Regions from separate parts of the Halobacillus rhizosphaerae genome, predicted to be linked through region 3. Evidence: predicted binding sites of a transcription regulator. Region 3 holds the regulator's gene; each other region holds the start of a gene.
What was found. Region 3 encodes Rex, which represses fermentation and respiration genes when NADH is low (regulators of the CRP and FNR family bind a similar motif). Its sites were predicted from a motif close to TTGTGAAATATTTCACAA; they were not measured.

Region 1 (7,514 bases), on a different contig from region 3:
GGAGAACGAGCATCACAGGGATATGGACCCCCATACGTCATGGACCTACTTTAACAAAGCTTTTCATGAATGGTTTGTTAAGGATGTCCCTAAAGAGATGACGCAGTCAAAGAAACAGTTTCTTAACAACCTGCGTTCCTTCAGCCCTCCTGAAGTGAAGCATGCAATCGGAGATTTAATCCGCATTCATCTTTGGAATTACGTTCATCGAATTCAGGACGGGATCTGGGACCCCAGGGGAAAGAGAGCACTCTTTGAAGGTCTCCATTTGAACAAGCCTCGTGTGTTGTTTCTAGGCGCAGCAGAAGGATATGAAGCCATGCAGTTCGGCGCCATGTATCCAGGCGCAGAAATTATAATGGTGGATTATGATGAATATTGCAAATCCACACGATTTGCTGAATTCCCGGACAGGTACCCATTTCTTGGAGAAAACCCACAGACCGGCCAAACGAAAGTGGTGTATAAGAATGATTTAAATATTGAATATCAAATTGCCGATATTCGTGATTTAGATTATGGAGCTGAATTTGATGTTGTCATGTCCGTGGGATTACTGGAGCATTTTCCTGATGAACACAAATATGAAGTTTGTGATTGGCACCGGAAGTTCTTAAAACCTGGAGGGTACGCGATCTTAACCACTCCGCGAAACCAACTGCGCTCTCGGCTGTATTACCGGGTCATGGCAGATGTAATGAATCACACGTATCGTGAATTAATGACCGTGGAACAAATGGGGCTTTATTTATATGAGAGCGGCTTTGATATTAAGAGGCATGGCTATATAAAAGTCCATAACGGCATAATCTGCCAGCCGCGTTAAAGACCTCACTCCGCCGGAATTGAGTTAAGGGAAATCGGTAAATAGAAATTGAAGCAGGGACAGAAGTCTTTTAGCCATTATTAAACCCGAACAATGAAGAAGTAACACTTTCATTGTTCGGGTTTTTTGCCCAGCATGATGTAGGATTTATTCACATTTACACAGGACATCTATTACGTTTCCCAAAATTATTCATCAGGGAAAAATAGAAACCATTCCAGCGTAGGAAATACACGGAGACTTTCTGCGGGAGGAAGGCATAGGTTTGACCCCGAAGTGCGCAGCACGAGGAGGCAAGCCAGCCGCCCGTGAAAAGCGGAGTGTATTTCCGGAGCGGTCTTTCTAAATAAGACCCTTTCTGGTACCTTCCTTCTCTTTAATCGTTACTTAATTGATCACAATAAATACGAATCGCTTCTTGATAAAATTCTGCCAGCCCCTCCTGCTTTTTATTAATATTCTTCTGAAATCGGGGGTCATTGACGTACATATCCCCCAGCCCACGAAAAATTTCCGGTGTACATTGATAAAAATAATCACTAATATGCTGCCTTTTATCGCCGATTAATTTCTGAATGGAAGGATCTCCTGCTCCCAGGTCCATCTTTTCAATAATTCCTTGTTCGATCTCTTCGTTTTCTTGATGGATTTTTTTCCAATCTTCCTCCGTATAGGAAGCGGTTTTTCTTTGAGATTCTTTATAGGAGTCTGTCTGCCCCCAACGTTCTTGCACTTCCTTAGCATATTTCTTCTGGTGTTCCTCTAACTTACTTCGATCAAAGGGTTCAAACCTATCCCGATTAGACATATATGTTCCTCCTGACATAGAATCGAGCGTCTGGTCAACGGAACGAATAATCCGCTCCAGCCGTTCTTTTTTCTCAAGCAAAACATGTTTGTGCTGAACAAGTGCTTTCTTATGATCAAAACCCTCATCTTCAAGGATTTCTTGAATTTCCCGCAAAGGAAACTGCAGTTCACGAAAGAACAAAATCTGCTGCAATCGAAGAAGATCGTCTTCGGAATACAAACGGTATCCTTTCTCATTTATCTTCGCGGGGGATAAAAGTCCAATCTGATCATAATAGTGAAGCGTGCGCACACTCACTCCTGCAAGCTTTGCCAGCTGTTTTACTTTAAGCATGGTGACCACCTCAATGCTAATATAATCTATACCGTAACGTTAGGGTCAAGGCGAAAAATAGAGTTTTATCACAAAATTTATAGAAATTTCACAATTATTGCTCATTATGCAAAATAATGGCTTGTTTTTGCCAATTAGTGTAATATAATTAAATTATATTAAGGAAAGGTTGAGAGGCTGCATGGGAGTTCATAACGTAATTGAACCTAGTCAATTAAATCGCGTTCACATGGATCGGGATTCTTCCATCTATGAAATCTATCATAACCACCTTAAACATAAATCAAAACACCAGGCAGCTGAATCTACTATGATTTACTGTCTTACCCATAGAAGTATGATTATCGAAGACCAGCTGGCTAGTTTAGAGTTTCTATATATGAATGACTATTTCACAGAATTGGAGCAGCTCTTGCACACCAGTCATTATAGTAAAGAAGTCCTTATGATGTATCGTGTTCTTTATAACCGAAAGAAAACACCTCTTAAGGAGAAGGACCTCAAATGGCTGATCCCTTTAAAGTTCAACCATCCTTCATTAAAATGTCTTCACTTATTCTTAATCGTTTATGCCTATTTTGACACCAAGCAGTATACTGGACTCGACAAGTACGTCGATGACATTTATTCTGCGCTCGTACAAATTAACGAACCACTCTTCCACTATTACATGAAACTCCGGTTTGAAGAACTGCTCTTTCAGCATTATTGGAAGACTAACAACGTTTTATTGGCGAAAAAGCATGCGTACCGTTATATTAATTCGGGTCTGACCCCAAGAAAACTCAGCAGGATGTACCATAATCTTGCGCTTTGCGATACATTTCAAGATTATGATTCTGCGATTTATAATGCTCAGTCGGCTCTGGGAATTGCCGTTAACTATAACTTAGATCATTCCAGGACAGCCCTTACGAACCACACGATTCCCTTTATTTCTGCTATTCATAAGAAAACAAAAGGAATATTAACTCCGGATCCGATTGAAACCGCTCATCTAGCTATTGCCAATCATAAGAATAAAAAAGCCGTGGATATTTTGAGCAAAGTACACAACCCGACTCCATTTCAAGAAACATATTTAGGTGCGGCAACGGAAGACCCGCTTAAATTAAATAAGGCAAAGAACAGATTTATTAATGACTATGGGGATTTATTTTTTGCTCAGCTTCCAGAACACTATCTTAAAGAATTAATAACCATTGTGTAAGCCGAACTTTTCTTTAAAAGCTTGAGAAATTCCCTCAGGCTTTTTTGTTTTCCATTTATTTCACTATCTGTTATACAAGACCTATCTCCTTAGAGCTTTAATTACGCCCTGGAAATTCGGCATCAAACAAAAGGAAACTTACTAAATTAAAAAGGATTTTCACCCTATTTGAAGAATGTAAGTAGCTAGAATAAATTTTTTTAAATGAGGTTGTTTGATATGAATATATATTGTCAAAGCGCATTTCATCAATTAGAAGTTGTTATTGCTTCCATCTCAGAAATTGTCGGCCAGCTTGATGAAGAAGATCTTAATTATCGGCCTACACCCAATAAGCATTCTGTAGGAGAATTGCTCGAACATCTTGCTGCGATCCCTGCAGCTGATGGCCATATTCTAGAAGAAGCTTCAGAGGAGGAAATGAATAATTTCTATCAATCGCTCTCTTTCCAAACTACGGACGAGATTCTTGGAGCAATGTTTCAACACTTCTCCCACTTGAAAGCTCAATTTGAGAACTATACAGAGGAACATTTGCACACTGAAACTACATCATGGTGGGGGGTTACCTATACCCGGTTTGAATGGCTTCTGGAAATCATCGCGCACATGTATCACCATCGTGGACAGCTCCACAGTATGCTGGTTCACACTTACAAAAAAGATCCAGGAGTACTATTGTTTGAATAGGCGCAAAAATTTTAATCATAGAGCTTTCCAATAACAAGAACCCGGACTATTGATTTCCAATGGTCCGGGTTCTCTGTTGAATAATTTTCTTTTATCTCATGTTATGCAGGCTTAGTCATTTGCTAAATATTGAATCGGCAGCTCTTCTTCCTTCACTCCGTCCCCGGCTTTACTCACATAATAAGCACTAGCTTCAGACCGGGAAGAAATGACATGCCTTAATTCTTTATCAACGTAATGGAGAGCTGCTCCATCATCAAGACCATATCCAGCCAACATATTCTCCTCTTGAATGGCTTGTTCAAAAGCAGGTCTGCGCTTTACTTCCCCATTATAATGAGGACAGCAGCTCCCTGACAGAATCCCCAGGCACTCAATGGGTTCAGGAGTATCTCCATAAGAATCTGTCAGCCCCTGGTCAAACCAGCAGATGGCTCCAGCACTCAAACCAGCAAGCACAATGCCACTCTCCCATGCTTCTACTAGAATCTGGTCAAGCCCCCATTCCTTCCATAGGGCAAGCAAATTCTTCGTACTTCCTCCGCCCACATAAATAATGTCCTGCTGCATTACGAATGAACGTATATCTCGTCCGGGGGGCTTAAACAAAGCTAAGTGAGTCGGTTCACAATCAAATTGTTTAAATGAGTCGTAAAATTTTTTCAATATAGGTTTCTGCATCGCCGCTAGCCGTGGGAATAAAGCATACTCTCGGATGATCTGAGTGAACCTGCCGCAGGACGTATTGATCCAGGAGAGGATTTTCCGGCTCCATAGAGAAGCCGCCTCCCCCCATAGCAATCACTTGCTTCATCGTTTCTACTCTCCTTAAACTATGCTGGTTTCTTGTATTAATATTTTATGAATAACTGAAGGCTTTGTAATTCCTGCAGTGAGACCATTAACCATTCGTTCTTCCCAGGGACGTCTGAATATCTTCTTTATAGGCATAAGAGAATAATAAGGAGACCAATATGCCTCCGCCAATTAAATTCCCAATACTTGCAGGTACTAAATTAAAGAAAATATATTCGTACCATTGATACTTATCTGTAGATAATATCCCCATGCTGAAATAACCCATATTCGCTGCACTGTGCTGGAAGTTGCCAGCCACGAACAAGATGACCGGCAGCATAGTACCGAGAAACTTTCCTGTAATATCTCTGGCAGCGGTTGTAAGAAAAGCCGCCATACCAATCAGCCAGTTTGCCAGAATACCGGAAATTAATATTTCAAACCAGCCTAACACACCGTCTTCCATAAATTTCATTTTGTGATCCAGATACATGGATAATTCATTATAGAACGATGGTGAAAGTGAGGCGGATAATTGTATAAGAATTCCCACCAAAAAGGCTCCAAGAATGTTCCCTACATAAGCTGAAGCCCAGAATTTATAGATTGTCCGCTTCATTAATCCTCCTTTATTAAATAAATAAGAAGGCAGCAGTACATTAATTTCCGTAAATAATACGGACCCTGAAATAAACACCATTGCATATCCTGAAGCAAAGCCAATTCCTGAAAGCAGGTGATAAAGCCCTTTAGATTCAATTCCTACAGCTAACAGGATGGAAAACACGGCGCCAAACGTCATAAAAGACCCCGCCGTCAACGCTAAAAGAAATTGCGCTCGAAACCGCTTATTTAAGTGGTCTCTTCCCTTTTCGCCAAATTCATCCACAATTTGTGATGGAATATAAAACTGGCGGCCAGGCTGATCTACTTGCCCATTTATCGTGGTATCTGTTTCTTTATTCTCTTTGTTTTCTTTATCTTGCATATTTTCTTCTTCCCTTGCCATACCTATCCCTCCAATGATTTTGCTATTCCCGGTATCCAAGGTATATAATCCCAATTTAGCGTGTTGGAATAACATTTCGTGAAATGTAGCACATTATAGGTAACGACGAACGATAAAGGAGCATAATTATGGCAAAACGAGAACAAGTTTGTTTAGCTTGCGACGGAAGAGGCCTTTTATCAGATGATGAAGAATGGAGCTATACTTGTAAGATTTGTAATGGTGAAGGGATCATGCCACAGAACGGAATCCCTGCCAACCGTCAGCTTGCTGATGTTGATGAAATGAACCGAATATTGGATTAAGGAAAAGAGATTGGGAAAGAGGTTTTTTAGCGATTATTAAATCCGATCGATGATGGAAGAATGTCGATAATATTCCATCATCGATCGGATTTTTTGTTTGTCTTATCAATAATTCCAGCGTAGGAAATACACGGAGACTTCTGCGGGAGGAAGGCACACCAGCCGCCCGCGAAAAGCTGAGTGTATTTCCGGAGCGGCTATTCAGGGTAAACTTCTGCCCTTCCCTCAATTGTCCGTTTTTTGGTGGAGGCATTTCTATATACCCCTGCCTCTTTTACATATCCTCTTAGTTAATACTAAGTGGAAGAAACCTGGTTAAGATTCTTCTCCCTCATAATAGCGAGGAGAAGATCTGCGAAATAAACATCCCATTGGGTCCCTTTCCCTTCTTCAATAATCCTCATTGCTTGTTCAATAGACATTCCTTTTCTGTAAGGGCGGTCACTAGTCATAGCATCAAAAGCGTCTGCTACTGCCATTAACCTTCCAAACAACGGAATTTCTGTTCCTGTCAGCCCATCAGGATATCCTTTCCCATCTAAACGTTCGTGATGAGAGCGAACTCCCGGGATTACGGGAAGAAGTTCGCTAGGGAGCTGAACCTGATGCAGTATATCTGCCCCAATCACAGGATGCTGCTTAATTTGTTCAAACTCCTCTTCAGTCAGAGATTCCTCTTTTAATAAGACATGATCTCGAACTCCAATTTTACCTATATCATGGAGAAGTGCGGATTTCCTTAGCAGGTCTATGTCCTCCAGGGAGAAATTTGCTCTGCTTGCGATTTGCACACAATAGTCAGCTACTCGAGCCGAATGCCCCGCTGTATATGGGTCCCTTGCATCGAGGGTAGCTGCAAACACAGTAAAGAAGCTCTCCAGCAGCTGTTCATTCCGCTCATCTCTTTCTTTTATACTAGAAACCATGTGGTTGAACCCTGTAACTAGTTTGGAAAATTCGTCTGAATAAATGTTATTCATATATTCCAATTCGCCGCTCCGCACCTCTTCAAACCTTTGCCGTAAGGAGTTCATAGGCTGCTCAATACTTCTATAGAGAAGAACCGCTATAACTAGCGCCATAAATAAGATGACGACGATGACCAATACGGACCAGCTCCAATAACTTTCCAAGCCCGAACCGCCCTCCTGACTAAGTCGAATCTGGGAAGCTAAAATAAACAGAAGTACAGGAAAGACCGCCGTGAAAAGGGAGCTGATAAGCATTTTCCTTTTAATACTTAAATATATTCTTCCCTCCAGCTTTAAAGCTGGATAGCCAAGCTCCTTTGTTCTGGCAGAAAAGGAATGAAGCAACAGCTGCACACTTTGGTACGTTAGAAAAAATTCGATTAAGGAATGAAGAACTGCGATAAGAAATGCACCACTCCACGCGAGCGCTATGTAATAGTACGGAAGGTGAATCCAGTCCAGATATATGCCGGTAAGAGACAGAAGCGAGGATGGTATAGCTAAACCAAATAAGTGCGGGCCCATGATACGCTTTACCGTTAACAGCGGAAATTGATGAGC
Region 2 (7,514 bases), 110 kb from region 3:
ATTTTAGCTTTCACCGTCATGATCGTAATGATCGCCCCTTATATTTACATGGTGCTTGGATCGTTCGCGGTCTGGGATCAAGTGGATCGGAAAATTATTCCGACGGAGTTTACGCTGCGGTCCTATGAGTGGTTGTTCACAGGAGGAGAAGGCGTCGAAGCCCGGCCATGGCTGAGAGCTTTCTTTAACAGTATCTTCGTGACGACTGCTTCCTCTTTTCTTATGTTATCGACAGCGATTCTCGTTGGCTTTTCGCTGGCAAAGCTGAAGTTTAGAGGGAATCGTTTAATCAACAATATCATCTTGTTTCAAATGTTCTATCCTGCGGTCATCCTATTAATTCCGCTCTTTTTGATTATCCGTTACTTTGGGCTGTACGACACGTACTGGGCAATGATATTGCCTAAAGCGGTAAACCTGTGGGCGATCTTTATGTATACCAACTACTTCAGAGGTCTGCCGGATGAATTGATTGAAGCCGCCAAGATGGACGGGGCAAGTCAATTTAAAATTGTGTGGAAAATCGTCCTGCCGATGTCAAAGTCTATCACTACGATCGTCTTCCTGTTTGTGTTCATGGAACGCTGGGTGGAACTCTTATGGGACATGTTGGTCGTGAATAGTGAAAACATGCTGACACTAAATGTGCTGCTTGCCCAGATGTTTGGACCTTACGGCGGCTATCCTGGACCAATGTATGCTGGTTCCGTCCTGTTAACGTTACCGATCCTCATACTCTTTATTATCTTTAGTAAGAACTTTAAAGACGGTATGCAATTTGTCTTGAAATGAATGGAACGGTTCAACTCGTTAGAACGATACCCTGAATCAAGGACACTTATAAAAAAGTTCCTTCATTCAGGGTTTTATCGTTACAACATTTTCAAACGATCCATTATAATCGAACTAACCAATATTTCAGCAGGGTATTGGGTGATGAAAGTAACAGTTTTCAAAGAAAACATCTGCACTCCAATATATGGAAGGAACTCATCTGAACTTTTGCTAAATGGTGATGCTGAGTCTATTTACAGCCTAATTTAGATTTGATAAAAAACTTCTAATGTGTTGTATTTCACAAAGTTATATTATAAGCTAATATAGTCGGTTAATCGTATAGAAGTATCATAGATAAGAAGAATTTTATTTTGCAGAAAACTCGATCGCCTTGCGAATCAGAGGAAACTTCTTTGTTAATCGGTCCAATTGTTTTTAAAGAATTTATTATAAAAAAACTAAGAAAAAGGAGAAGTGAATATGTCAGAATCAGTGTCAACAGAACAAGAAAAAGTAGTCACACAAGATGAGCGGGAATTACTGGATCAGCTCCTGGATCCTGAGGTTCAAGATTCGCTGACTGCCTTAGTAAAAGAGCTTCCGAAATTGACAGAGCTAGTTAATATCCTTTCCAGCTCTTATGATACTGTCCAATCCTTAGCAGGAGATGAAGTATTAAAGAAAGACACATCAGAATTCTTATCTGAAATTGCCGGTCCAGTGAAAACGACTGTTAAAGGTTTCGCTGCGAATGCAATTGAAGCTAAAGACCAGGCAGAAAAAAGCAATGAAGTAGTGGGCATCTTTGGATTGCTGAAAATGCTGAAAGATCCGCAGGCGCAAAAGGTTTTCCGCTTCGTGAATGCCTACTTAAAAGTCTCTGAAGAAAATAAAACTTCTAAATAATAGAATAAGAATGGAGGAACAATCATGTCAAAACACATCGTCATCTTGGGAGCTGGTTATGGCGGACTTCTATCTGCATTAAGTGTGCGTGAATACTTGGATGCATCTGAAGCTACTGTCACATTAGTGAATAAATATCCAACACACCAAATTATTACTGAGCTGCATCGCTTAGCGGCAGGTAATATTACTGAAAAGGCAGCTGCCTTACCATTAGAAAAACTATTAAAGGGCAATAACATTGACTTGAAAGTTGAAACCGTTAATTCTTTTTCTGTTGACCAGAAAGAAGTGAAACTTTCTAACGGAACTACGTTAAGCTATGATGCTCTTGTTGTAGCATTAGGAAGCAAGACGGCATACTTTGGAATTCCTGGTCTGGAAGAGAACAGTATGGTACTTAAATCTGCTGAAGATGCTAAGCGTATCCGCAATCACGTTGAAGACCGCATTCGCAATTATGCAGCAACAAAAGATCAAGCGGATGCCGTTATCTTAATCGGCGGTGGCGGATTAACGGGTGTTGAATTAGTAGGTGAGCTTGCTGACGAAGTTCCTGGGCTGGCAAGAACTTATGGTGTTAATCCTGATGAGATTCAATTGAAGCTTGTAGAAGCTATGCCGAAAGTGCTGCCTATGCTGTCTGATGAATTAATTCAACGGGCAATGGAAAGCTTAGAGGCGCGAGGAGTAGAGTTTCTAACTAATCTGCCTGTTACAAATGTAGAAGGTAATGTTGTTGAATTGAAAGATGGACAGAAGATCGAAACCAATACATTTGTATGGACCGGCGGCGTCCAAGGGAATCCTCTTGTAGGGGAATCAGGTATTGAAGTGAATCGCGGTCGTGCATCTGTAAACAACTATCTGCAATCCGTTTCTCATGAAGATGTATTTGTAGCTGGAGACAGTGCTGTTTACTTCAAACCAGGAGACGAGCGCCCGCAGCCTCCAACTGCACAAATTGCTTGGCAGATGGGAGACCTAATTGGCTATAACTTGTTTGCTTACTTGAAAGATAAAGATCTGAGAGAGTTTAATCCAGTTAACTCTGGTACTCTTGCAAGTTTAGGCCGTAAAGATGCGGTTGCTTCCGTTGGGGGTAATGGCACGTCTATGAAAGGCATGCCGGCATCCTTAATGAAAGAAGCTAGTAACGTCCGCTACTTGTCTCATATTAAAGGTTTGTTCGCTCTAGCCTATTAATTACAAAGTAAATTACAGCTTATGCCTCACTCTGTGTTTTTCATCGGAACAGGGTAGAAGGCATGGAATCCTGTCAGAAATAGTTTCTGGCAGGATTTTTTTCGTCTTAGAAATAATCCTATGCTTTAGTTGTGGGTGGGAAATTTGTCACATCCTGTTGTTGATTTTACAAGAATAAAGGAAATAACCGACTAAAAGGAGAAGAGAAATAGAAGGGCTGGAAATCATGAATAAGGACCAGGTCTTGTATTGGAAGGGGATTTCTTAAAGATTAACCAATAGGTGATCAGTGAGCAATCAACATCAATCCCAATAGCTGTATGATAACCAGCCTCAAAATTTTTTTCGAGTGCGCTTAGGAGGAAAAGGACATGACGAAGTTAAAGCTAGCGATTATTGGTTGCGGCGGAATTGCAAATGGCAAACAAATGCCCAGCCTTTCTAAACTTGAAGATATTGAGATGGTTGCTTTTTGCGATCTGGTAGAAGAACGGGCCCAAAAAGCAGCGGCAGAATACGGAACAAAAACGGCAGAGGTTTACACCAATTTTCAGGAGCTGCTGGAGAAAGAAAACTTAGATGTGGTTCATGTATGCACTCCTAATAAAAGCCATGCAGAAATATCTATTGCCGCACTTGAAGCTGGCTGCCACGTTATGTGTGAAAAGCCGATGGCGAAAACAGCTCGTGAAGCAAAAGAAATGGTTGAAGTGGCCAAACGGACAGGCAAAAAGCTTACGATTGGGTACAACAATCGTTTTCGTGAGGATTCTTTGTATATGAAGGACGTTTGTGAGAGTGGCGAACTAGGAGAGATTTACTTTGCCAAAGCCCATGCTATCCGCCGCCGTGCGGTGCCTACTTGGGGTGTATTCTTGAACGAAGAAGAGCAGGGAGGCGGTCCATTAATTGATATCGGCACCCATGCGCTCGATTTGACCCTTTGGATGATGGATAACTATAAAGTGAAAAGTGTGGTAGGAAATGTATACCACAAGTTGTCGGACCAGGAAAGTAAAGCAAACGCTTTTGGAGCCTGGGACGCTAAAGAATTTAACGTTGAAGATTCTGCCTTTGGCATGATTACCATGAAGGACGGTGCGACGGTAATTCTGGAATCAAGCTGGGCACTTAATACGCTGGATGTTGGGGAAGCTCAAACAACACTTTGCGGGACGAACGGCGGAGCTGACATGAAGGATGGATTGCGCATTAACGGAGAGAAACACGGCAAGCTTCACACCAGTAAACCGGCTTTGGGAGCGGACGGAGTTGCTTTCTTTGATGGAGAGGTCGAAAGTGATGCCGATCTCGAGGCAAGGCTTTGGATTGAAAGTTTGGTGAATGATACAGAACCAGTTGTGAAGCCGGAACAGGCGTTAGTGGTCAGTGAGATTCTTGAAGCAATCTATGAATCTGCCAAAACTGGGAAAGCAGTTTATTTTGATTAATACCTTCATTGGCTATTAGGAGATGTGCCGTATCTTAATCTAATGGCCAGTCATACTGTGATTTTTTTCAAAGAGAAAACACTCGATGTCTGTAAAAAGGCACCGAGTGTTTTTATGGGATGAATTAAGCTGCATCTGTTTCATTCTTGTTTTCATTCGCTCTGGCTCTTGTAGCTAGGAAGAATACAAGGGCTAGGAGAATCAGAATGCCAGCGAAAACGGTAATGTTTGATTCTACTACTTTGATTAGGTTACCTAGTACGATTCCGACTACACCGAAATCTGCATCTCCGAAGGTTGTCCCCTGGAACCCTAGTGAACCCAATACTGGTAATAAGAGAGCGGGCAGGAAGCTGATCATCACGCCGTTCGCCATCGATCCAAAGATCGCTCCTCTTCGACCGCCGGTTGCGTTACCGAATACTCCGGCAGCAGCCCCGGTAAAAAAGTGAGGGACTAGCCCAGGAACGATTACTTTCAACCCTAAGGCAGGTAATAGCAGCATACTTGCAAGTCCTGCGATAAAGCTGAATAAGAAACCAATGATCACTGCGTTTCCTGCGAAAGGGAAAATAGCAGGACAATCAAGAGCAGGTTTTGCGTTAGGGACAATCTTATCGGCAATCCCTTTAAAGGCAGGAACAATTTCACCTAGAAGCATGCGCACACCTGCTAAGATGATATACACACCAGCCGCAAAGGTAAGACCTTGCATAAAGGCGAAGACCAGAAAGTTCTGTCCATCGCTTAATTGCCCTTCGATAAAGGTTGGACCGGCAGCTGCGGCAACGACAAAGAACAAGATGACCATAGTTAAGGCTACGGAAACCGAGGTATCTCTTAGGAAGCCCAGTGATTTGGGAACTTTAATTTCTTCTGTTGATTTAGATCCTTTACCGACTGCTTTACCAACCATCGATGAGGCTAAATAGCCGATGGAGCCGAAGTGACCGATGGCAAAATCATCGGAACCGGTGACTTTGCGGGTGAAAGGCTGGAGCATCGCTGGAGAGAGGACCATCAATGATCCAAGAATGATCGCCCCAAGAATGATCATGGAGACTCCAGAAAATCCTCCGGTTGTTAAGATAACAGCGATTAAGCAGGCCATGAACATGGTATGGTGTCCGGTTAGGAAGATGTATTTAAAAGGACTGAATCGGGCAAGCAGAATATTGACAATCATACCAAACAGCATGATCATCGCTGTCTCTGTTCCAAAACTTTCCTGGGCAAGAGCAACGATCGCTTCGTTGTTAGGAATGACACCGTCCACAGTAAAAGCTTCGTTAAACATGCTGCTGAACTGTCCAAGAGATTGGACGAGTACATTGGCTCCTGCTCCAAGGATCACGAATCCCATCACTGTTTTAAGTGTTCCGGAGACAACGTCTCCGGAATTTTTGCGTTGCACAAGGAGTCCGACTAAGGCGAATAAACCGACTAAAATGGCAGGTGTACCTAAGATATCCTTCATTATTATATCAATCATGTGGAACGCTCCTTTATTTAATAGTATGATTACATATTTTGTTCTAAGGCTTCACGGAGCTCGTTTTTATCCATTAGATTCTTCAGCTTAACGACATTTCTACTGCCATCTTCTAGGCTTTCCACTATATCCTCTGAACCTAGGAAGATATCAGCATGCTCGGTCTTGGCGGTAGTTAAATCCGTGTGGGATACTTCTGCTTCTTTCCCCATATCTTTAAGTGCTGCCTGCACGTTCATTTCTACAATCATGCTGCTGCCTAATCCATTTCCGCATACGACTAATACTTTTTTCATCATAAATTCCTCCTCTAATTTGTTAAACTTCGACTGATTGGTGAATTAATTTCATGACGGTTTCACTATCATTTGCTGAAATTAACTGCTCGACATTCTCTTCATTCGATAGCAATTCTGTAAGTTGGGCTAGTGCCTTTAAATGGGTTTGATTATCAATCGCTGCAAGTACGATAATCAACTGGGCGCGATGTTTTTCTTTTTCAGAAAAATAGATAGGGTCTCTCAAGCGTAAAAAACTCATGCCTAGTCGCTCGACTCCGGTTTCCGGTCGGGCATGGGGAATGGCAATTCTTGGGGCGATAACAATATAAGCGCCAAGCTCCTTCACGTTATCGATCATCGCCTTCACATAAGAAGGACGAATCGACTGCTGGTCGATCAGTGGCTGAGCAGCTATTTCAATGGCTTCCTCCCACCTTTGTACCTGGTCTTTAAATTGGATCGTTTGTTCCGTTAATAATTCATTGAGCATAGGCTTTCTGAGCTCCTTTGTCCGAGGTATATTTTGTTCTAAAAGATGAGCCAATTCTGTTTTCAGTTCTTCTTTCTGATGGATCGTTGCATAGCGTTCGATCACATTGATCAGTTGGTCAGATGAATTCTTTTCTATTGGCTTTGTATCGAAAAGTTCATTCATCCGTTTAATGACCTGCTCCTTTTCGATGTTGGTCAGGATGGCTGGAAGGTGGACAACGGGAATGTCTTTGGGCTTTATATAATTGGTTGAAAAAATGACATCTGCCTGATGGTTGTACTTTTGATATTCCCTCATCGACAAGGTGGTGATGACGCTTAATCCAGCGATCAAGTTCTCTAACTGAGTGCGTAACATGTTGGAGGTGCCGATTCCATTCTCACAAACGATGATCGCTCTGAGCTTGATTTCCACCTGTTTTTTCTCTTTAGTGAGCCAGCCTCCAAAGTGCAGAGTAATGTAGGCCGCTTCTTCATCTGGAATAGGCTTGCCAACATACACTTCCAGATGCTTCATCACCCGTTTCGTTAAATCGAAAATGTCTGGATACGTTTCCTGGATGGTTCCAGCTAAGTCATTAGCAATTTGCACCCCATACTTCAGCCTGTAGAACGTGGGCTTAATATGAGAGATTAGATTTTCTTCAAGTCCTTTCTTATCATCAAACACTACACAGGAATACAGTTGAAAGTCCGCAATCATCTTCTGAACGACTTCTTTCAGCCCAGAAAGTTCTTGTTCCGTGTAACGGCTGAAGTCGTCGTGCTGAACTTTCGATCCCAGAAGGTTCATAGTGATAAAGCAAACCTCATCTTCCGGGAAGGGCGTCCCCCATAAGTCTTTCAGTTTATTCGTAATGAGCAAGGATGCCTGGTAGGCTTTGGTCTGTTTCAACACCTGTTTTTCCG
Region 3 (7,514 bases):
CTTTTCGATAAGCGGGTTTTCAGCTGCCCAGTCTAAGATATACATAATCAGCGCTTTTCCTATTCCTCTGTTTCGAAAGGAAGGCTTGATCATCATCCCTATCGACCCGGTATGTGCTAATCTGCTGCGTGAACTCGTTTGGAATGCAATCCAGCCAACTACTGCTCCATCTATTTCAGCTGCAACAATCGTTTCTCTTTCACTTTGTATTACCTTATGTATCCATTCCTGTTGTTCTTCCACCGTTTTATTAAACTCTTCCGGCGCAGTAATTAAGTAATCTAGTTCCGCTACTACACACTCTTGAATATCTAGAATTACAGCTGCATCCGCTTCTGTTGCTTCTCTTAAAATCAAATTATTTTTCAGTATTCCCATCCTCTCTATGGCTTAGCTTATTTTAATTAGAAGTCATCATATGAACGAATCGTACAAAGCCTCGGAGCATCCAGAAAACCATTCTCGCCAACAGTACAAACAGGCCTGGCACCCAATCCAATAAATCAAAGACAAAGTCCCAGACCGAATAATGACCGGTTTGTTTACTTTTTCTCAGCACGACTCTTTTACTCTCGAGCCATTCTTTCATCTTCCAGCCCCTCCCTTAAGGTCCTCTGCTTTTTTACGTATCACAACACAGGAAAGTTTCATTCCTCTACATTAACAATACCATAAAATGGCAGATATCGATCTGGAAGCGATTAAATTCCCAGATAAAAAAGCAGTTCACCCCAGCGTACAATGCTGTACACGAGTTGAACTGCTTGAGCACGTCTACCTATTCTTTCTCACTTTCCACTCCCTTTAAAATAAAGGAAAACGGCAAGGCAATAATCAGCACTGCTGCCGATACTAAGAACGCTTCATTCAGCGTTTGCAGCGCAGCCGCCGTTTTGTCCATATCTGTGACAGACATAATCTGCGCGCGTCTTACTTCATAATAAATCGAGAAGAACACGATCCCAAGCGATGAGGAGATTTGCCGGATAATATTGTTCATCGCTGACCCTTGAGCGACGAGCGACTCAGGAATCGCGTTCATTCCTGAAGTTGTGGCTGGCATATTTCCCATACCCATTCCAAGTCCGCGGACCGTGTTCAGAGCAAGGATCAGCCAGTAAGGCGTCGACAGCTTTAACATACCTAACCCTATCGTCGCCGCAGCCATAATTGCCAAACCGGGCGGCACGACGTATTTTGGTCCTTTTTTATCAAGAATTCTCCCGCCTATGGACATAAATATTCCGCTTGCCGCTGCAGCAGGCAGAAAGAGTACCCCTGTCATGACTTCATTTAATCCATACACATTTTGAATTAATAATGGCAGCAGGAAAATCCCTGAAAACAGGCCGATCGAGGCCGATGAAGTGACGAGAATTGAAACGGTATAGGTCGGCACTTTGAAGACAGATAAGTTGAGCAGCGGATCGCTTTGCCGGTTTTCATAGAAAACGAAAGCAATAACCGCTGCGATTCCTGCAATAATTAAAGTCAAATTCAGTGGATCTACAAGATTTTCAAGCGTCTTTCCCCGGCCTAACGCATAGAGAACACTTCCAATGCCGAGGGTAATGATAAGAAACCCAACTAAATCAAACTTCTTCTCTGGATCTGTTTCTGTCCGCTCCAGAAATTTAAAGGATAAAATAAGTCCCGTTAAACCAAATGGAATGTTGAAAGCAAACAACCACGGCCAGTCCAAATACTGAATTAAAAACCCGCCGACAGTTGGCCCAACAGCCGGGGCTACCATCGCTGCGACACCGTAGACTCCTACGGCCAGCCCTCTTTCATGACGGGGGAATGAGTTGAAAATCAAAGCCATCGCAATCGGCATCATCAAGCCGCCGGCCATGCCTTGAATGGCTCTTGAGATAATAACCATAGGCAGTGTACTGGAGAAAAAACCAGACAACGAACCGAGAATAAAGATGGAAAGTCCGGTCAAATACACCTTTTTCTTCCCAAACCGATCTCCAAAGTAACCAGTTAAAGGCATCGTCATTCCCATGGAAACCATAAAAATGGTAAGAATCCAGCCTACTGCGACCGCATTAGAATGAAAGATCTCAATAAACCTGGGGAGGATCGGATTTAACATACTATTGTTTAATATCACCGTAAACGTTCCAAACAAAACGGATACAACCACGAGCCATTTATTCTGTACCTTACTCATCATAGACCCTCCAATCTTTCGCCTTACGAAGTTCCCCTTAACCTAAACACTTACAAATATATAGAGCTGAAACAGCTGAATGATCAGAATAAGTCCTAGACAGATCACATTTGATTTAACATTCTTTTTCAAGAAGATCAAGTTCAAAGCGGTAAGAAACCCAATGATTCCTATAATGATAGCTAGGTAAATGGTTAAGCCTGCAACTGTAAAAGTAAACGTAAACAAAGGAAACAAAAACATTAAAGAGATGTGATCCTTTTTTCTGTCCATAATACCCTCCTTTAACGTAGAGCCAGCATATGCGATTGAACTTGCTCCCTCACTTATCGTCTCTCCCACACTTTTATGTGAAACGGTACCGTCCGTTATAGAAGAGACCAATCAAATACTCCCCGTGCACCCACTCAACCTTTTCTTGTTATTCTACGAACCCTTATCATCTTCCCTTTTACCCTCTATTAGAATTCCAGACAAAAAAAGGACAACCAGAACGGTTCCCCTTTTTTCTTCATTCATCCTCCTGCATTTCTGAGAGCGGATAATGCTTCAAGAAATAAACAAGCGCTTGTAATTCAATAGACAAATCAATATGGTGCACCCTGACATTGGCAGGAACGCTGATCCGCGCCGGTGTGAAATTCAGGATACCAGATACCCCGGCTTCAACCAGTCGGTCGGCAATCCCTTGTGCTGCGGATGCCGGTACCGTTAAAATAGCTACGGACAGATCTCCCATTTTCTTTTCCAAATTATCAATATGTTCAACAGGTACTCCGCCAACTTCCTGCCCGACCCGGTCGTAATTCGCATCAAATGCCACTTCGATCTTCGTATTATTATTTTTCGTAAAGTTATAGTTTAGAAAAGCGGTGCCCAAATTCCCAACACCAATCAATGCTACCTTTGTGGTTTCATCCTGATCCAGAGTTTTTCTGAAAAAAGAGAGTAAGTATTCAACATTATAGCCGTAGCCTTTCTTGCCAAGTGCCCCGAAGTAAGAAAAGTCTCTGCGTATCGTTGCGGAATCGACCTTCACCGCTTCACTAAGCTCTTTGGAAGAGACTCGCATTTTTCCCTGGCTGTGCAGATTATTTAAGAAACGGTAATAAAGCGGAAGCCGCTTTGCCGTCGCCTGGGGTATTTTGGTTTGTTCAAGATCCATTTGACTTCCTCCTTCTACCGGTCTTTCCTCTGGTAATCTCCGTTCTTCCCGCCTGTCTTCTCTTCCAGGTAAGTCGGTCCGATTACCATCCCTTTATCTAACGCCTTGCACATATCGTAAACCGTCAACGCCGCTGCGGATGCGGCCGTTAGCGCTTCCATTTCCACACCGGTACTTCCCTTTGTTTTCACTGAAACATGGATGTGCAATTCCGGTTGTTTACCTTCCACGTCCCAATCGAAGGTTACATCTACGCCTGAAAGAGACAGCGGATGACACATGGGAATCCAGTCGGACGTTTTCTTCGCTGCCATAATGCCTGCTACCTGTGCGACGGCGAGCACGTCCCCTTTTTTTATCGAGTTATTCGCTATATGATTATAAATCTCTGCATTGACCTGCACACTCGTACGTGCGGCAGCCGTGCGGACGGATTCTTCTTTGTCAGAAATATCGACCATTCGTGCTCGGCCCTGAGTATTAAAATGGGTAAACTCAGCCATTTGAATGCCCCTTTAACTATTAAATTTCACAATCTCAACACTGAAAGACTACTCTTATTCTACCAAAAAATCAACCTTAAGTCGTTAAAGATTTCACAAACTGCGAACTAGAACCTTGCTACTCTCTTCCTATATAAGATACACTTATTTCATTGAGGTGAAACGACATGATTCTCATGCAGCTGAATCAATTAACGAAGCGCTTTGGCGCGGAATTAATTTTATCGAATATTAAATTGGAAGTACAAATGAATGATCGAATCGCGATTGTCGGACGGAATGGAGCCGGAAAATCGACGCTGTTGAAAATGATGGCGGGCGAAATGAGCCATGATTCCGGTGATATTTTTAAACCGAAAGAAACGACCGTCGGTTATTTAGCGCAGAACACAGGTCTGCAGTCAGATCAAACGATTTATAAGGAAATGGAAATGGTCTTTACCCATTTAAAGCAGCTGGAAGCAGAGCTGCGAACGATGGAAGCGCAAATGGCCGATCCTGATTTATTAGATAACCCGCAGCAGTACGAACAGCTGCTGGCTGAATATGACCGCAAGCAGGATTACTTTAAGACCGCTGGCGGCTATCAGTATGAAGCGGAGATTAAATCCGTGCTGAACGGGCTGAATTTCACTAAGAAGGACTGGGACACGGCGATTACGTCGTTAAGCGGAGGCCAGAAAACACGGCTCGCTCTCGGCAAACTGCTGCTGACCAGTCCGGATGTCTTAATTCTGGACGAACCGACCAACCACTTAGACATTGACACACTCGCCTGGCTCGAGGGCTATCTGCAGTCTTATCAGGGAGCTGTAGTGATCGTTTCCCACGACCGCTACTTCCTCGATAAGATCGTCAATACCGTTTACGAGATTGCTTACCAGGCTTCTAAGAAATATCCAGGCAATTACAGTGATTATTTAAAGAAGAAAGAAGCAGACTTTGAGCTTGAAATGAAACGATTTGAAAAGCAGCAGTCGGAAGTAAAGCGGATGGAAGATTTTATTCAAAAGAATATCGTCCGGGCCACCACCAGTAAACGAGCGCAAAGCCGCCGAAAGCAGCTTGAGAAAATGGATAAACTGGAAAAGCCGAAAGAAGACGGCCAATCAGCCAAGTTCAGCTTTCAAATTAACCGCAAAAGCGGCAATGATGTGTTAAAGCTCCGAGATCTTTCGTTCAGGTATCAGGCAGATAAGCCGCTGCTGTTTCAAGATTTGAACGTGGATTTAAATAGAGGGGATTCGGTCGCCTTAGTGGGGCCGAATGGTGTTGGAAAAACTACGCTGCTTAAAACGATCCTGGGAACTCTCACTCAAGCGAACGGAGACGTGAAGCTTGGCACCAATGTGCAAATTGGCTATTACGATCAGGAGCAGACGAACCTGAACCCGAAGAAAACTGTACTGCAGGAGTTATGGGATGACTATCCGCTTACGAATGAGAAAGATATTCGCACCGTGCTTGGAAACTTTCTCTTTTCCGGAGAAGATGTGCTAAAGCCCGTATCAGCGTTAAGCGGCGGAGAAAAAGCCCGCCTCTCCCTTGCCAAGCTGATGATGCAGAAGGCGAACTTTCTAGTGCTCGATGAGCCGACCAACCACCTGGACCTCGATAGCAAAGAGGTCCTAGAAGCAGCACTTGTCGATTATCCCGGGACCCTTCTGTTTGTCTCTCACGACCGCTATTTCATTAACAAAATAGCGACCCAGGTCGTGGAAATGCAGCCGGATGCAACGCGCATGTTCCTCGGAGATTACGATTACTATGTTGAGAAAAAGCGAGAGGAATATGAGCTGGAGCAGTTAGAAGAGCAAGAACGCCAGCAGGCAGCTGGTCCAGAAGAGGAACCGAAGGCGAAAAACAGCTTTGAACAGGATAAAGCGGCTAAGCGTGAAGAACGTAGAAAAAATCGCCGAATTGAAGAGATAGAAGAAGAGATTGAGCAAATTGAAGCACAGTTAGAGGAGAATGAAACGCTGCTGTGTGATCCTAAAGTATTTCAAGACCATGAACGTTCCATGGAAATCACCGAAAGCAACGAAGCACTGAACACCCAGCTGGAAGCACTCATGGAAGAGTGGGAATCTCTCCATAGCTAGATGTTAAATCCCCCGAAGGCTTATACCAATGGCCTACGGGGATTCTTTTTTATTCTGTTTGTATATTGTTGTATGAGAGGCAAATATATTATCCACAGTTCTATCCACTTATCAACGTTGATATTATCGAACTTAAATCATTTATGCACATTATCCACATTTGTCCACAGAGTTATACACATTTATGTTAACGATTTCTTTACACAAATAAACATACCATTAACAACTTATCCACTGCATAATTATTCATCTGTGCATAACTTTTCAGCTAAAAAAAGACCTTTCTTAGACTCCTAAGAAAGGTCTTCCTTATAACTCATTAATTTTCTATCTCCATAATTTTCAAGATCTAAGCCCGGATTTGCATTTAAATCCCAGCCTGCCCTGTGACCCTGATTAAACGCGACAGCCCCTGCTGCAGCAATCATCGCCGCGTTATCCGTGCAAAGGTGAAGGGGTGGAATAAGCAACTCTGCTCCTGCGTCTTTGAACTTTTCCTGAAGCGCTGCACGCAGTCCTTTGTTAGCAGCAACTCCCCCGGCAACGATCACTTGTTTCACGTTGTAATCCTGCGCCGCTTGATATGCTTTTGTGGATAACACATCAATGACACTCGCCTGAAAACTTGCAGCAATGTCTTCTGGCTTTAATTCTTCGCCTTTTTGCTTGGCATTATGAAGCCTGTTGATAACTGCGGATTTCAAGCCGCTGAAGCTAAAATCGTACGATCCTTTTTCAAGCCAGGCTCGCGGAAAGTCTATTGATTCCTCTCCTTTTGCTGCGAGCTGATCTATATACGGCCCTCCTGGATAAGGGAGCTTCAGCGTGCGGGCCACTTTATCATAAGCTTCTCCAGCTGCATCATCTCTCGTTTCTCCAATCACTTCAAAAGAACCATGTTCCCTCATCAGGATTAGTTCCGTATGACCGCCTGAGACCACTAAAGCAAGCAGTGGAAACTCAAACTCTTTTTCTAATCGATTGGCATAAATGTGGCCGGCAATATGATGAACACCGACGAGCGGTTTCTGCTTGGCAAAGGCTAATGACTTCGCAGCATTTACACCGATTAACAATGCCCCTACCAGACCAGGTCCTTCAGTAACGGCAATCGCATCCATATCCTCAAGCGTAAGACCAGCTTCGGTAAATGCTTCCTCTAACGTTAAGGTAATTTGTTCAATATGGTGTCTGGAAGCAATTTCTGGAACCACTCCGCCAAATCGCTTGTGACTCTCGATTTGAGAAGCCACAATGTTCGTAACAAGTTCCCGTTCATTCTTCACAATCGCCACTGCGGTCTCGTCACAGCTGGTTTCTATTGCTACAATATATTGATCATTTTTCATTTTAATCCCACCCACATTACTAAAGCATCTTCTCCATTATCGGTATAATAATTTTTTCTAATTCCTCCAGGGACGAGCCCGAATTTACGATATAAGTGCTGTGCTCCTGTATTGGATACCCGTACTTCCAGCGAAAGCTGCACAGCCCCCCGGTCAATCGCTTCTAATAAGGTTTGTCTGAATAACTCTTCTCCGTACTTCATTCCTCGAAATTCG

Region 1: the regulator Rex is predicted to act here: its motif matches at 5,754-5,771, upstream of Q7A53_RS13205 (formate/nitrite transporter family protein).
Region 2: the regulator Rex is predicted to act here: its motif matches at 1,064-1,081, upstream of Q7A53_RS16180 (DUF1641 domain-containing protein).

The regions. Positions count from the first base shown of each region.
Region 1 is NZ_JAUTWQ010000011.1:90,545-98,058, reverse strand. It holds gene Q7A53_RS13230 (class I SAM-dependent methyltransferase) at 1-826, shown strand, start outside; gene Q7A53_RS13225 (MerR family transcriptional regulator) at 1,203-1,970, opposite strand; gene Q7A53_RS13220 (AimR family lysis-lysogeny pheromone receptor) at 2,152-3,180, shown strand; gene Q7A53_RS13215 (DinB family protein) at 3,400-3,870, shown strand; partial or broken gene Q7A53_RS13210 (Type 1 glutamine amidotransferase-like domain-containing protein) at 3,982-4,684, opposite strand; gene Q7A53_RS13205 (formate/nitrite transporter family protein) at 4,772-5,677, opposite strand; gene Q7A53_RS13200 (hypothetical protein) at 5,806-5,982, shown strand; gene Q7A53_RS13195 (HD-GYP domain-containing protein) at 6,279-7,514, opposite strand, start outside.
Region 2 is NZ_JAUTWQ010000015.1:117,186-124,699, forward strand. It holds gene Q7A53_RS16175 (carbohydrate ABC transporter permease) at 1-792, shown strand, start outside; gene Q7A53_RS16180 (DUF1641 domain-containing protein) at 1,258-1,683, shown strand; gene Q7A53_RS16185 (NAD(P)/FAD-dependent oxidoreductase) at 1,708-2,889, shown strand; gene Q7A53_RS16190 (Gfo/Idh/MocA family protein) at 3,261-4,340, shown strand; gene Q7A53_RS16195 (PTS ascorbate transporter subunit IIC) at 4,465-5,832, opposite strand; gene Q7A53_RS16200 (PTS sugar transporter subunit IIB) at 5,862-6,128, opposite strand; gene Q7A53_RS16205 (BglG family transcription antiterminator) at 6,151-7,514, opposite strand, start outside.
Region 3 is NZ_JAUTWQ010000015.1:2,855-10,368, reverse strand. It holds gene Q7A53_RS15670 (GNAT family N-acetyltransferase) at 1-378, opposite strand, end outside; gene Q7A53_RS15665 (hypothetical protein) at 401-589, opposite strand; gene Q7A53_RS15660 (MDR family MFS transporter) at 779-2,179, opposite strand; gene Q7A53_RS15655 (hypothetical protein) at 2,222-2,452, opposite strand; gene Q7A53_RS15650 (redox-sensing transcriptional repressor Rex) at 2,691-3,344, opposite strand; gene moaC (cyclic pyranopterin monophosphate synthase MoaC) at 3,359-3,847, opposite strand; gene Q7A53_RS15640 (ABC-F family ATP-binding cassette domain-containing protein) at 4,015-5,949, shown strand; gene tsaD (tRNA (adenosine(37)-N6)-threonylcarbamoyltransferase complex transferase subunit TsaD) at 6,243-7,298, opposite strand; gene rimI (ribosomal protein S18-alanine N-acetyltransferase) at 7,295-7,514, opposite strand, start outside.